One region of the Frankia sp. CcCS3 genome, then DNA from elsewhere that is predicted to be linked to it. Evidence: predicted binding sites of a transcription regulator. Region 1 holds the regulator's gene; the other holds the start of a gene.

Region 1 (7,298 bases):
GACACGCCGGACGAGGTCGACGAGGTCTACGCCGACCTCGTCGGCGCCGGTCACGCCGGCCACCTTCCGCCCTGGGACGCCTTCTGGGGCCAGCGGTACGCGGTCGTGCTCGATCCAGACGGCAACCACGTCGACCTCTACGCCCCACTGCCCGTAGTGGCCGCGATATCCGCGACATCCGCTACCGAGACGTCCAGTTCGTCCTGAACGTTGGCAGTTCGGATGAGACGGGTCGGCGGAACTCCGGCGAGCGCGCGTACCTCCCGGGCGAGGTGCGCCTGGTCGGCGTAGCCGGCCTCGGCCGCCACGACCGCGAACGGGATGCCGGCCCGCGCCGCGTGCAGGGCGTCCTGCATCCGGAGGATCCTGGCGAGCGTCTTCGGGCCATATCCGAAGACGCGCCGGCAGCGACGCAGCAGCTGGCGTTCGCTCAGCCCGACTATGCGCGCGAGGTCGTCCACGGGCGCCCGGGCGCGGGCACCCGCCAGAACGGCGGGAACCAACCGGTCCACGAGCGCCGGGTGAACGGGCCGGGCGGCGATCGACGACTCGAATGCGACCAGGGGATCAGCGGCCATGGCGAGCCGCTCGGCGAGTCGCTGCGCCGGTCCGTCGCCCCACAGGTCGGCGAGCGGGATGCGTTGGTCGCGCAGTTCGTCCGCGGCCACTCCGAGGTGGGATGGTCCAGAGCCCGAGTCGAAGCGGAGCCCGACGTGCCGCACGCCTGGTGCCCAGCGCACCAGCTTCGCCGCCGTGTCCGGCCCCGCGACGATCAGATTGGCGTCGGAACTCCAGATGATGTCCATGCATCCGTCCGGCAACACCCGCCGGCTGCACACCAAGTCTGTGTGCCCGGTGCCGCCTGTGTGCCCGGTGCCCTCCGAGGGCCCGGTGCTGTCCGGACGCCGGTCCGCCGTCGTCCGCGTGGTGTCCGGGGGAGTCGGGCGGCCCGAGCTGTCCCAGATCGTCGCGGCGAGGCGGCGGGCCCGTCTCTCGTGGTACTCGTGGTACACGGCGCAGACGCTACGCCGGCGGAGCGGCAAAACGGTTCGCGATCGACGTGGTGGCGTGGGACCCTGGTTGGCGACGGGATTCGCCGGGAAACGAGGGGGGAGACGCGCCACGAGCGTGGCAGGGTCTTCCGGACCGGCGGATCCTCCTCGGGCCACCGGGTCGTGGGGCCCGGCCGGAGCAAGCGGCACGGAATGATCGCGGAATGGTGCGGTAACGGGCCGCGTTGAGAACGGATGGTATGACACTTCCTGCTGACGCCTTCGATGCGTCCACTCTCGACAGATCCCTCATCAAGCTGACTGGCGCCGATCCGTCTTACCTGCCGAACTTCTTCGACGATTCTGGGGACGGTTTCGACCTGGAGGATCGCGCCGCGTTGCGGCGGGTTCCCGGTCTCGCCACCGAGCTCGACGACGTCACCGAGGTCGAGTACCGGCAGCTGCGGCTGGAGCGTGTCGTCCTCATCGGCGTATGGACGTCGGGTTCCCTGCGGTCGGCCGAGAGCTCCATGGCGGAGCTCGCGGCGCTCGCCACGACCGCCGGTTCGGTGGTGCTCGACGCGCTCGTGCAGCGCCGCGATCGGCCGGATGCCGCGACCTACGTCGGTTCGGGCAAGGCGCGCGAGCTCGCCGAGGTCGTCGCGGCGACCGGCGCGGACACGGTGGTCTGCGATGGCGAACTCACCCCGGGTCAGCTGCGGCAGCTGGAGGAGGTCGTCAAGGTAAAGGTCATCGACCGGACGGCCCTCATCCTGGACATCTTCGCCCAGCACGCGACCTCTCGAGAGGGCAAGGCCCAGGTCGAGCTCGCGCAGTTGCAGTACATGCTGCCCCGGCTGCGTGGGTGGGGTGAGTCGATGTCGCGGGCCGCGGCCAGCGGCGGCGGCCGGGCGCCCATCGGTACCCGTGGTCCCGGTGAGACGAAGATCGAGACCGACCGTCGGCGGCTGCGGGCCAGGATGGCGCGGTTGCGCTGCGAGCTCGCCGCGATGACGACCGTGCGGGAGACCAAGCGTTCCGCCCGGCGGCGGGGCGAGGTCCCCAGCGTGGCGATCGCCGGTTACACCAACGCCGGTAAGTCGTCGCTGCTCAACCGGCTGACCGGCGCGGGTGTCCTAGTCGAGGACGCGCTGTTCGCCACCCTCGATCCGACCGTGCGGCGGGCGACCCTGCCGGACGGCCGGGCCTTCACCCTGACCGACACCGTCGGATTCGTCCGGCATCTGCCGCATCAGATTGTCGAGGCGTTCCGCTCGACGCTGGAAGAGGTCGCCGATGCCGATCTCATCCTGCACGTTGTGGACGGATCATCGCCGGATCCGGCCGCGCAGATCTCCGCCGTGCGCGAGGTTCTCAACGACATCGACGCGGGCGGTGTTCCCGAGCTGATCGTCGTCAACAAGGTGGACGCCGTGGAGCCGACGGTCGTCGCGGGGCTGCGCCAGCTCGCCCCAGACGCCGTGTTCGTCTCGGCACGCACGGGCGAGGGGCTGGCCGCGCTGGTCGACGCGCTCTGTGCCCGGGTGCCGCATCCCGACGTGGAGATGCGCGTGCTCGTGCCCTACAGCCGGGGCGACCTGGTCTCCCGGGTGCACGCGAACGGCGAGGTGCTCACGCTGGAGCACACCGAGACCGGTACCCGGCTGTCCGCCCGGGTCTCCCCGGGACTCGCGGCGGAGCTGCACGCCTACCGGGCCTGAGCCCAGGAGCGATCAAACGCGAGGCAACCCGGCCGGCCACCCGATGGGCGGCCGGCCGATCCACGTCAAACCCTGCGGAGCACAGCCACGATCCGGCCGAGGATGGTCGCATCCTCACCGGCGATGTCGGCGAAGGCCGGGTTCTCCGGATGTAGCCAGATCTTGCCGTCCCGAACCCGCAGGCGCTTGACCGTCGCCTCCCCGTCGATCATTGCGGCGACGATCTCCCCGTTGTCCGCGACCGGCTGCTGGCGGACGACCACCCAGTCACCGTCGCAGATCGCCGCATTGATCATCGAGTCGCCGACGACTCGGAGCAGGAACAGAGTGCCCTCGCCGACGATCTCCCTGGGTAGCGGGAAGACGTCCTCGACCGCCTGCTCGGCCAGGATCGGGCCACCGGCGGCGATTCGGCCCAGCACCGGCACGTAGGCGGCGTCCGACTTGCTTCCTTCGGTGGTGCCCGGCGCCGCCTCACCGATGATGGGAATCGTGCCCGCCACCGTCGTCGCGCCCGCGTCCGCATCCGCGCGCCGCCGGGGGTGCTCGACGGTCAGCACCTCCATCGCTCTCGGGCGGTTCGGGTCCCGCCGCAGGTAGCCCTTCTCCTCGAGCACCTTGAGCTGGTGAGCCACACTACTGGTGCTGGTGAGGCCGACCGCCTCACCGATCTCCCGCACGCTGGGCGGATATCCGCGCCGCTCCACCGCGGCCCGGATGACCTCTAGCACCTTGCGCTGCCGGGGGGTCAGGCCCGCGTCCGCGGGGCCTTCGGGAAAGGCTCGCACGTTGCCGCGGGTTCCGCCCCGGCGCGTACCCCTGCCTTGGCTAGTCATCGCTTACCGCTCTCCTCGTCGCGTTTTTCTTCCGCCGTGCGGCCACCGGCCGGCCGGTGGCCGCACGGCGGACCGTCCCGCTCCGGAAGCCGTCACCCACCGACTCGCCGCTGTCCGTGACCGAGGGAAACCGCCCGGTTCACACCCGATCGACTCGACGGTAACCGGCGGGTCGCAGAATCTCAAACGTCTGTTCGAGCGTGTTCCTGGCGGTTTCCGGTTCCCGATGCGACAATCGACCACGCGTTCGATCGAACGAAGGTTCGATCTTCGGCGTTCGGTGTCGTCGGAACGGGAGGGTGCCATGGGATCCGCACACAGGGCGCGGGTCGTCGACCTGTCGACGGCCAGGGACCGGGCGGGTCGCCGGCCGGCGGGATACCCGCCGGGTCGCCCGCCCGCACCCCCGCCGCTCCGGCTGACCCGGCGGGGTCGGGTGGTGGTGGTATCGATTGTCGTGGCGATTGTCGTGGCGATTGTCGTGGCGGTAGCAATCATGATCATGCCTGGGGTGTCGATCGCCGGGCCGGATGCCGCGGAGGCGCCGCGGCGCCATCTGGTCGTGCCGGGGGAGACGCTGTGGGCGGTGGCGGTGGCGCTCGACGAGAGCGCCGACACCCGGGTCGTGGTGGACCGGCTGATGCGGCTGAACCACCTGCGGTCGCCGCTGATCACCCCGGGCCAGTCGCTACTCCTTCCCTGACGCCCGGCTTCCCCGGCTTCCCGGGTCCACGAGTGTCTCGGCGCGGGGGCTCGCGCGCCGTCGTCTTTCGTCGACGTGCGGTGCGGACCACACGGACCATACGGGGGTGCTGTCCCCATCTCTGGGGCCGTGCGCTACCGTGGACACAACATCTGGTGCTTACCGGGGTGTAAGTCATCCACAGGTTGTTCCACAGGTCTTCCACGGGGAGCTGGCGGTCCATCCACAAGGTGGTCCGTCCGGCGTGGATGCCGGGTCCTCAACGGTGTCCCGTCGTCCCCGGTCCGGGGCGGTCGGCTCCGGCGCGGGCGAAGGAGGCGTAGCGCGTGCGGTGCCCGTTCTGCCGGCATCCGGACAGTCGCGTCGTCGACAGTCGGGAGGCCGAGGAGGGTTCGGCGATCCGCCGCAGGCGGTCCTGCCTGTCCTGCGGTCGCCGGTTCACTACGATGGAGGAGGCGTCCCTTCAGGTTCGCAAGCGCAGCGGGGCGGCCGAGCCGTTCAGCCGGGCCAAGGTCATCGCCGGTGTCCGCAAGGCCTGCCAGGGCCGGCCGGTGCGGGATGATGATCTCGCGCTTCTGGCGCAGCGGGTAGAGGATGCCGTCCGCTCGTCGGGGTCGGCGGAGGTGCCCGCGGAGGCGATCGGCCGGGCGATCCTCGGTCCGCTCCGTGAGCTCGACGAGGTGGCTTATCTCCGCTTCGCCTCGGTGTATCTGGCCTTCGAGTCGTTGACCGACTTCGAATCCGCGATCGTCGCGTTGCGCTCCGAGGCCGCCGGACCTCCCACCATGCGGGATGGACCAGCTCGACCGGTCCCGCGCGGCGCCGTCGATGCCTCGCCGGTGACCGGCACCCAGCAGGTGCATAGCAGGTAGGGCCGGGACCACTCGGCCGGAAGCGTCCTACATCGCCCTGGTTCACCGTGCCGGCCCGGTCCCGCCGGCGACGGGTGACATCCCGCGTCGCGGCCGTGCGAGGACCGCGGACCTCCCGGACGGCACACCTGCGGCCCGGCTCGACCTGGCTGGTGCCGTTCGTCATGCGTGTTCGCCGTGCGCGTGCTCGTCCCCGCGGGCACCGCCGTGCGCGGAGGCCCGGCCCCGCACCGTCCCGACGTCCGCTGGCGGCGGCCCGGGGCGGGGATGCCCACAACACATTGTTGAAGGTTGAAGCTGACGAGTGAAGACGAGGAGCGTCATGACCGACAGCCGCGGCACGAAGCCGAGCAGGTCAGCGGCGAAAGCGAGTGGGTTGAAGATCCAGCGGTCACGCACCACCGCCGGCGTCCACCCGTACGACGAGGTCACCTGGGAGTCCCGGGACGTCGTCATGACCAACTGGCGGGACGGCTCGGTCAACTTCGAGCAGCGGGGAGTGGAGTTCCCGCAGTTCTGGTCGGTGAACGCCTCCAACATTGTTACCAGCAAGTACTTCCGCGGGGCGCCCGGCACGCCGGGCCGGGAGTGGTCGCTGCGGCAGTTGATCGACCGGGTCGTGCACGCCTACGGCGCGGCTGGCCGCGAGCACGGCTACTTCGCCTCGGGCACCGACGCCGAGATCTTCGAGCACGAACTGGCCTGGATGCTGCTCCACCAGGTCTTCAGCTTCAACTCGCCGGTCTGGTTCAACGTGGGAACCCCCGCGCCGCAGCAGGTCTCGGCGTGCCAGCCCTATGACGCCCTCGTCAGCACGCCGTCTGGTCTGGTTCCCATCGGCGCCCTGGTGGAGGCGGACGCGGTGGGGACGAAGGTCTTCGACGCGCACGGTCTGACCCAGGTGATCGCGACCAAGTCCAACGGCGTCAAGGACGTCCTGCGGATCTGGACGAAGGCCGGTCACGCGCTCGACGTCACCGCCGATCATCTGGTGTGGCGGAGCACCTCCGCGGGTGCCGGGGCCTTCGTTCCCGCCGGCACGCTGCGGGCCGGGGACACCCTCGAGTGGCATCTCACCATCGCCCCTGGCGAGGGTGAGATCACCTCACGGGAGATCGCCGAGGCGGCGCTCGCGGGCCGGCTGCAGGCGGACGGTTTTGTTGGTCGGTACGCCGGTACGAACGCCTCGCTGACCATCGAGGCGATGACTGTGCCGACCCGGCTGTATGACGCTCCGCTGCCCGTTGTCGCGGCCTATCTGCGCAGCCTGTTCCAGGCCGATGGCTACGTGTCCCGCCGGGAGCGCTCGACGCTGATCGGGCTGGACATGATCAGCGAGGGCCTCATTCGCGGGGTGCAGGGCCTGCTCGCCCGGTTCGGCATCTTCGCGCGGGTACGCCGCGAGGCGGATCCGCGACCCGACCGCCACGACCTCTGGAGCCTGGGCATTCAGAACGCCGGTGACCGGCGGACATTCGCGGACGAGATCGGCTTCCTCGACCCGGTGAAGGCCGCGAAGCTGGAGGCGTCGTTCGATCAGCCCGGCCGGGCCGCGGAGCCGGTGAAGCGGTTGCAGATCGAGCGCATTGAGCCGCGCGGGCCGATGCCGGTCTACGACATCCAGACCGACAGCGGCGAGTACCTCTCCGCCGGCCTACGTGTGCACAACTGCTTCATCCTCTCCGTGGACGACACCATGGAGTCGATCCTGAACTGGTACCGGGAAGAGGGGCTGATCTTCAAGGGGGGTTCCGGGGCCGGGCTCAACCTGTCCCGCATCCGGTCCTCGAAGGAGCTGCTGTCCTCCGGGGGCACCGCGTCCGGGCCGGTGAGCTTCATGCGCGGCGCCGACGCCTCGGCGGGTACGATCAAATCGGGTGGCGCGACCCGGCGGGCGGCGAAGATGGTCGTGCTCGACGTCGATCATCCCGACATCGTCGAGTTCGTGGAGACGAAGGCCCGGGAAGAAGACAAGATCCGGGCGTTGCGGGACGCGGGCTTCGACATGGATCTCGGCGGGCGCGACATCGCCTCCGTGCAGTACCAGAACGCCAACAACTCCGTCCGGGTGACCGACGAGTTCATGCGGGCGGTCGTCGACGGCGGCGGCTTCGACCTGCGGGCCCGCCTCGACGGCCGCGTCCTGGAGACGGTGGACGCCCGCGGGCTGTTCC
Region 2 (7,298 bases), on a different contig from region 1:
CAGCGTCAGCCTCCTGGCCTGCATGCTGGCCGACGGGCCGATCGTCGCCACCTTCCACACCGCCAACCCCCGGTCGCGGTTCCTCACCGCGGCCCACGGCGCGCTGCAGCCGTCGTTCGAGAAGCTGCGGGCCCGGATCGCGGTCTCCGAGGCGGCCCGGCGCACCCTCGTCGAGCATCTGGGCGCCGACGCCGTCCTGATCCCGAACGGGGTGGCGGTGCAGAACTTCGCCGGCGCCCGGCCCCTGCCCGGCTACGACGACGGGCGGCCCACCGTCGTGTTCCTCGGGCGCATCGACGAGCCGCGCAAGGGCCTTGACGTGCTGCTAGCCGCCCTGCCGGCGCTCGCCGCCGAGATTGACGGTGTCCGACTGCTGGTGGCGGGGCCCGGTGACGGGGCGGCGGTGCGGGCCCGGCTGGAGCCCGCCCTGCGCTCGCGGGTCGGCCTCGTCGGCATGGTCTCCGACGCCGACAAGCCCCGGGTCTTCGCCTCCGGGCAGGTCTACTGCGCCCCGAATACCGGTCAGGAGAGCTTCGGGATCGTGCTGCTCGAGGCGATGGCGACCGGGACCCCGGTGGTGGCCAGCGACATCGACGCCTTCCGCCGGGTCCTCGATGACGGGCGCGCCGGCAGGCTGTTCGACGTCGGCGATCCCGCGCGGCTGGCCGCGACCCTGGCCCAGGTGCTACGTGATCCCGCCGGCGCCGCGCGGCTGGCGGAACGCGGTCGCGCCGTCGTCGCCGCCTACGACTGGCGGGTCATCGCCGAGCGGATCGTCGGGGTGTACCAGATGGTCTCCGGGGACATGCGGGTGTCGGTCGCGACGGCGATGCAGCCGCCGGTCCGGGGCGACGCGAGGAATGGGGACTGACCTGCCCGGTAACTGACCTGCCCCGGTAACTGACCTGTCCCGGTACCAGAGCCACGTCACATTCGGCCGTTGGTTACGCTGCGCGGGATGACCGTCGTCGTGGTGGTGGTCGCCCTGGTGGTGGCGATCGCGACCTATCTGACCTGGCTGGCCACTCGGCTCGACCGACTCGCGGCCCGGGTCGCGGACGCCCGCGGCGGGCTGGTGGCGCACCTGCTCGCCCGCGCCGACGCCGCGCGCGAGCTGGCCCTGCGGTGTGAGCTGGCCGAGCTGGGTGAGAGCGTGGCCCGGGCCCGAACGGCCTATCCAGGCCTGCTCGCCGGGGGGGCGTTGGACGCCGCGGTCGAGCAGAGCGAAAATGCCCTGAGCCGGGCGTTACGGTCCGCCGAGGTCGCCGCGGCCGGCCAGCACCACCCCGCCGAGCTGCATGCGGTCGACTCCTGCGCGGCCCGGGTCGCGCTCGCCCGGCAGTTCCACAACGACGCGGTCCGCGACCTGCGGGCACTCGCCGGCCGGCGCGTGGTGCGGATGGCGCACCTGGCCGGCCGCCGGTCGCCCCCCGGCTACTTCGAGATCGATGACGCCCTGCCGATCCGCGGCGAGGGCGTCCCTCGCGGCGACCTGCCGGGGCTGGCCTCCTGACGGCTCGGCCGGTCGCGAGATCGCCGTACCATGGAAAACCGACCCACCCGCACGGGAACCATCCGGCGGGGTAGCCGGCATGCAGGTGCCAGACATGCCGGTACCCCGCGGCCCTGGCGACCCGACCCAGCGAAAAGAGACGGCACATCATGCCCGAGGGCCAGACTGCCCCCGCCGCCGGCCCGGCGATCGACTCCGCCCGGCAGGCCGGTACCGCCCGCGTCAAGCGCGGCATGGCGGAGATGCTCAAGGGCGGCGTGATCATGGATGTGGTCACCGCCGAGCAGGCCCGCATCGCCGAGGACGCCGGCGCTGTCGCGGTGATGGCGCTGGAGCGGGTTCCCGCCGACATCCGGGCGCAGGGTGGGGTGGCGCGGATGAGTGACCCCGACATGATCTTGGAGATCATCGAGGCGGTCTCCATCCCGGTCATGGCCAAGGCCCGGATCGGGCATTTCGTCGAGGCACAGGTGCTGCAGGCGCTCGGGGTGGACTACGTCGACGAGTCCGAGGTCCTCACGCCCGCCGACCCGCACCACCACATCGACAAGTGGCGCTTCACGGTGCCGTTCGTCTGCGGGGCCACCAACCTGGGGGAGGCACTGCGCCGGGTCGCCGAGGGCGCGGCGATGATCCGCTCCAAGGGTGAGGCGGGCACCGGCGAGGTGTCCAACGCCGTGGTGCACATGCGTACCATCCGGGCGGAGATCGCCCGGCTGTCGGGACTGCCCGCCGAGGAGCTCTACACGGCGGCCAAGGAGCTGCGCGCCCCGGTCGAGCTGGTCGCCGAGGTGGCCCGGCTCGGCCGGCTGCCCGTCGTGCTGTTCACCGCCGGCGGTATCGCCACTCCGGCGGACGCGGCGCTGATGATGCAGCTCGGCGCGGACGGGGTGTTCGTCGGGTCCGGGATTTTCAAGTCCGGGGACCCGGCGCGCCGCGCCCGGGCCATCGTCGAGGCGACCACCATGTTCAAGGACCCCGACGTTCTGGTGAAGGTCTCCCGGGGCCTCGGCGAGGCGATGGTGGGCATCAACGTCACCGAGCTTCCCCCGGAAGCCCGCTACGCCGACCGCGGCTGGTGAGTGGCCCGCGGATCGGCATCCTCGCGTTGCAGGGGGATGTGCGCGAGCATGCCCGGGCGCTCACCGAGGCCGGCGCGCGGCCGGTGGCGGTGCGCCACGCGGTGGAGCTTGCCGAGGTCGACGGGCTCGTCCTGCCCGGGGGTGAATCCACCACGATCGGCCGGTTGCTGCGCGTGTTCGAGCTGTTGGAGCCGTTGCGGGCGGCGGTGGCCGCGGGGTTGCCCGTGTTCGGTTCGTGTGCTGGCATGATCCTGCTCGCGCGGGACGTCGTGGGCGGCCGGCCGGATCAACCACTGATCGGCGGACTGGACATCGTCGTCCGGCGTAACGCCTTCGGCCGGCAGGTGGACTCGTTCGAGGCACACCTCGAGGTCGTCGGGGTGGCGGGGCCACCTGTGCACGCGGTCTTCATCCGGGCACCATGGGTAGAAAAGGCAGGAGACGCGGTCGAGGTCCTGGCCCGTGTCGCCGAGGCGCCGGTGGCGGTCCGCCAGGGGCCGCTGCTGGCCACCGCGTTCCATCCGGAGCTGACCGGTGATGCCCGGGCGCACCGGCTATTCGTCGACAGCGTCCGATCGTCCGGGTCCGGTCGATGATCGGGCGCAAGAGAGGCAGGTCATGAGCGGCCACTCCAAGTGGGCGACCACCAAGCACAAGAAGGCGGTCATCGATGCCCGCCGGGGCAAGCTGTTCGCCAAACTGATCAAGACGGTCGAGGTGGCGGCCAAGACGGGCGGCGGAGACCCCGCGGGCAATCCGACCCTCGCCGACGCCATCGCCAAGGCGAAGTCGCAGTCCGTGCCGAACGACAACATCGAACGGGCCGTCAAGCGGGGTTCCGGCGAGCTCGCCGGTGGGGTGAACTACGAGGACATCACCTATGAGGCGTACGGCCCGGGCGGGGTGGCGATCCTCGTGGAGTGCCTGACCGACAACCGTAACCGGGCGGCGTCGGATGTCCGGGTGGCGATCACCCGTAACGGCGGCACGGTGGCCGACCCGGGGTCGGTGTCGTACCTGTTCAACCGCAAGGGTGTCGTGCTTATCGAGAAGACCGCCGGCCTCACCGAGGACGACGTACTGCTCGCCGTGCTCGACGCCGGCGCGGAGGAGGTCAACGACGTCGGGGAGGCCTTCGAGGTGGTCTCCGAGGCGACCGATCTGCACGCCGTGCGGGTGGCCGCCACCGGCGCCGGCCTGGCGGTCACCTCCGCGGACATCTCCTGGCTGCCGAGCGTGAGCGTGCCGCTGGAGGCCGAACCCGCCGCCAAGGTCCTCAAGCTCATCGAGGCGGTTGAGGATCTCGATGACGTCCAGAACGTCTGGTTCAATGCCGACATCTCCGACGACGTGATGGAGCTAGTCGGCAGCTGATCGTCTTCTCAGGCGATCTGTTGGGCGTGTCGTGGATGTCCGGTTGCGTCGCCGCCCCTAGATTCGAACGAATGTTCTTGTGAACGTGCGGTCGGGAGGGTGGATGCGGGTGCTGGGGGTCGATCCCGGGCTGACCCGGTGTGGCCTGGGGGTCGTCGACGGTGGCCTCGGTGTCCGGGCCCGCCTGGTCGAGGTGGGGGTGGTGCGCACCCCCGCCACCGCCGAGGTCGCCGAACGGTTGTGCGCTGTGTCCGACGGCATCGACGCCTGGCTCGATCGCACCCGTCCGGAGGCGGTCGCGGTTGAGAAGGTCTTCAGCCAGGCGAACATGCGTACCGTGATGGGTACCGCGCAGGCCGGGGCGGTCGCCATCATGCTGGCCGCCCGGCGGGGCCTGCCGGTGGGTCTCTACACGCCCAGTGAGGTGAAGGCCGCGGTGACCGGCAGCGGCCGGGCGGACAAGGCGCAGGTCAGTTTTATGATCACCAGGTTGCTCGGGCTGACCGAGGCGCCACGCCCGGCCGATGCGGCGGACGCCCTCGCGTTGGCGCTCTGCCACCTGTGGCGCGGGCCGGCGCTGGCCCGGTTCCGTTCCGCCGCGCCGGGCGGATCCACCTGATGATCGCGTCGTTGGCCGGCACGGTCACCGCGCTGACCCCGCTGTCCGCCGTCATCGAGGTCGGCGGGGTGGGCCTGCTCGTCCACTGCTCGCCGTCGACGCTGTCGCGGCTGCGGGTGGGGGAGTCCGCCTCCCTCGCCACCACCCTGATCGTGCGCGAGACCGAGCTGACCCTCTACGGCTTCGCCGACGCCGATGCGCGCGACGTTTTCGAGATCCTGCAGAGCGCGGCCGGGGTCGGGCCCAAGCTCGCCCAGGCCGTGCTCGGAGTGCACGATCCCGACACGGTGCGCCGCGCCGTTGCCGAGGAGGATCTCGCGGTGCTGACGAAGGTCCCCGGTATCGGGCGCAAGGGTGCGCAGCGCATCGTCCTGGACCTGCGGGACCGGCTCGGTCCGCCGAGTGGTGGTGCGCCGCTGCCCGGCCCGCGCCCGACGCCGGGACCGGAACCGGTGCCGGCCGATGCCGTCGGGGTCGCGGCGACCGTGCGGGAGGCGCTGGTGGGCCTGGGCTACTCGGGTCGTGAGGCCGACGACGCCGTGTCGCGGGCGCTCGTGGTCCTGGCCGCGCCCGCCGGCGAGGGCGCCGCTGCGGGTGGCGAGCGTGCCGTCCCGGGCGAGGGAGACGTCCCGGGCAAGGAAGGTGCCCCGGGTTTCCGGGCCGGGGCCGGCGCGGGAACCGGCGGCGCCCCGCCCGACGCCGCGGCACTGCTGCGCGCGAGCCTCGCCGTGTTACGCAGGTGAGGGCCGTTATGACGCCGCTAGGCGGCGCGCGGCCGCGTCGGGCGCTGGTCAGCCGGGGCGAGGGTAGTCGGGGCGGCGGTCAGCCGGAGCGGGGGTACGCCGGGGGGCGGGGGTACGCGGAGGTGGGACATGAGTGACGACGGCCTGGTGTCCGCCGCGGCGAGTCCCGAGGAGTGCGCCTTCGAGGCCGGGTTGCGTCCGCGCACCCTGGCCGAGTTCGTCGGCCAGCGTAAGGTGCGCGAGCAGCTTACGATCATGCTCGAGGGGGCACGGGCGCGCGGTCGCCCGCCGGACCACGTCCTGCTGTCGGGCCCGCCCGGTCTGGGTAAGACCAGCCTTGCGATGATCATGGCGCAGGAGCTCGAGGCTCCGCTGCGGATGACTAGTGGGCCGGCGATCGAACGCGCCGGGGACCTCGTCGCGATCCTCACCGCACTCTCCCCGGGAGAGGTCCTGTTCCTCGACGAGATCCACCGGATCGCCCGGCCAGCCGAGGAACTGCTCTACGCCGCGATGGAGGACTTCCGGGTTGACGTCATCCTGGGCAAGGGCCCGGGCGCGACCGCGATCCCCCTCGACGTGTCGCCATTCACGCTGGTCGGGGCCACGACTCGGTCGGGCCTGCTGACCGGCCCGCTGCGGGACCGGTTCGGGTTCACCGCCCATCTGGACTTCTACGACGCCGACGAGCTCGCCCGGGTGCTGACTCGCTCGGCCGGCCTGCTGGGGGTCACCCTCACCGCCGAGGGAGCCGCCGAGGTCGCTGGCCGGTCGCGTGGTACGCCCCGCATCGCCAACCGGTTGCTGCGCCGGGTGCGCGACTACGCGGAGGTGCGGGCCGACGGCGTGGTCACCCGCGAGATCGCCCAGGCGGCGCTGCGGATCTACGACGTCGACGGGCTCGGACTGGACCGCCTCGACCGGGCCGTGTTGGAGGCGCTGGTCACCCGGTTCGGCGGCGGTCCGGTCGGGCTCACCACGCTCGCCGTGTCGGTCGGGGAGGAACCGGAGACGGTGGAGGACGTGGCCGAGCCGTTCCTGCTGCGTGCCGGCCTGCTGATCCGTACCGCCCGGGGCCGGACGGCCACCCCCGCCGCCTTCGAGCACCTCGGTCTGGACCCCGTCACCGATCCGCTCGGCCGTACCCAGGTCTCGCTGTTTACCGAGGGAGAATGACTGTGAGAGGGCCGGTCGGCCGGGGAGCGGCCACTGAAGGTGATTGGTTCGTCCTGGGTGAGCCGTCCCCGTAACAGCGGCCATTCCGGCCGGAGGAGGTCCTGCGCGCCGGGCACAACCGCCCTGCCCACCACGGGCATCCGATCGATACGTACGATCGCCGCAACACATCAGGAGGGCAGGACGTGCACGTACTCGTGGCAGCTTCGGTGACGGCCGACAAGGACGGGGGCAGTTCGATCAGCGGGCTCCTGTTCCCGCTGATCCTCATCCTGGTGATCGTCTACTTCTTCTCGATGCAGCGGCGCCGCGCCAAGGCGCAACAGCAGCAGATGTCGCGGATCGTTCCCGGTACCCTGGTGACGACCACCGCTGGTCTCTACGCCACGGTCGTCGAGCTGGAGGACGGTGACGTCCTGCTGGAAGTTGCGCCCGATGTCGTCTGCCGCTTCTCGCGCAGCGCGATCGCCCGGGTGATCAGTACGCCCGACGGAGCCGGGGACGGCGGGGAGTCCTCCGGGGAACCGCAGTCGCACGACGACGGTTCCGACGGCCCTGGTGGCCCTGGTGGCGCCGAGGCGTCGCCTCCCGGTGGTGGCGTCTCCGGTGGGGACGGCGGCACGGGCGGTGAAACGACACACCCGCCCCGCAAGGAGCTATGACCGCTGGTCACCTGACCGAGCACTACCGTTCGGGGAGCGGAACGCACCCTCGGTGACATTCGTTCGGATACTTTGGGCACCGCCGGTCCGGGCAGCGGCGAGACGAACGAGCGCCGGCATACCGGCGCG

What was found. The regulator LexA, encoded in region 1, represses DNA repair genes until DNA is damaged. The targets are predictions, from matches to a motif close to CGAACNNNNGTTCG.
Region 2: the regulator LexA is predicted to act here: its motif matches at 4,034-4,047, upstream of ruvC (crossover junction endodeoxyribonuclease RuvC).

The regions. Positions count from the first base shown of each region.
Region 1 is NZ_CDWRCL010000017.1:10,346-17,643, forward strand. It holds gene AC08OQ_RS03155 (VOC family protein) at 1-207, shown strand, start outside; gene AC08OQ_RS03160 (helix-turn-helix domain-containing protein) at 138-806, opposite strand; gene hflX (GTPase HflX) at 1,253-2,713, shown strand; gene lexA (transcriptional repressor LexA) at 2,779-3,549, opposite strand; gene AC08OQ_RS03175 (LysM peptidoglycan-binding domain-containing protein) at 3,854-4,252, shown strand; gene nrdR (transcriptional regulator NrdR) at 4,579-5,124, shown strand; gene AC08OQ_RS03185 (vitamin B12-dependent ribonucleotide reductase) at 5,447-7,298, shown strand, end outside.
Region 2 is NZ_CDWRCL010000013.1:2,998-10,295, reverse strand. It holds gene AC08OQ_RS02510 (glycosyltransferase family 4 protein) at 1-871, shown strand, start outside; gene AC08OQ_RS02505 (hypothetical protein) at 959-1,513, shown strand; gene pdxS (pyridoxal 5'-phosphate synthase lyase subunit PdxS) at 1,663-2,595, shown strand; gene pdxT (pyridoxal 5'-phosphate synthase glutaminase subunit PdxT) at 2,592-3,191, shown strand; gene AC08OQ_RS02490 (YebC/PmpR family DNA-binding transcriptional regulator) at 3,214-3,969, shown strand; gene ruvC (crossover junction endodeoxyribonuclease RuvC) at 4,073-4,588, shown strand; gene ruvA (Holliday junction branch migration protein RuvA) at 4,588-5,331, shown strand; gene ruvB (Holliday junction branch migration DNA helicase RuvB) at 5,461-6,507, shown strand; gene yajC (preprotein translocase subunit YajC) at 6,693-7,169, shown strand.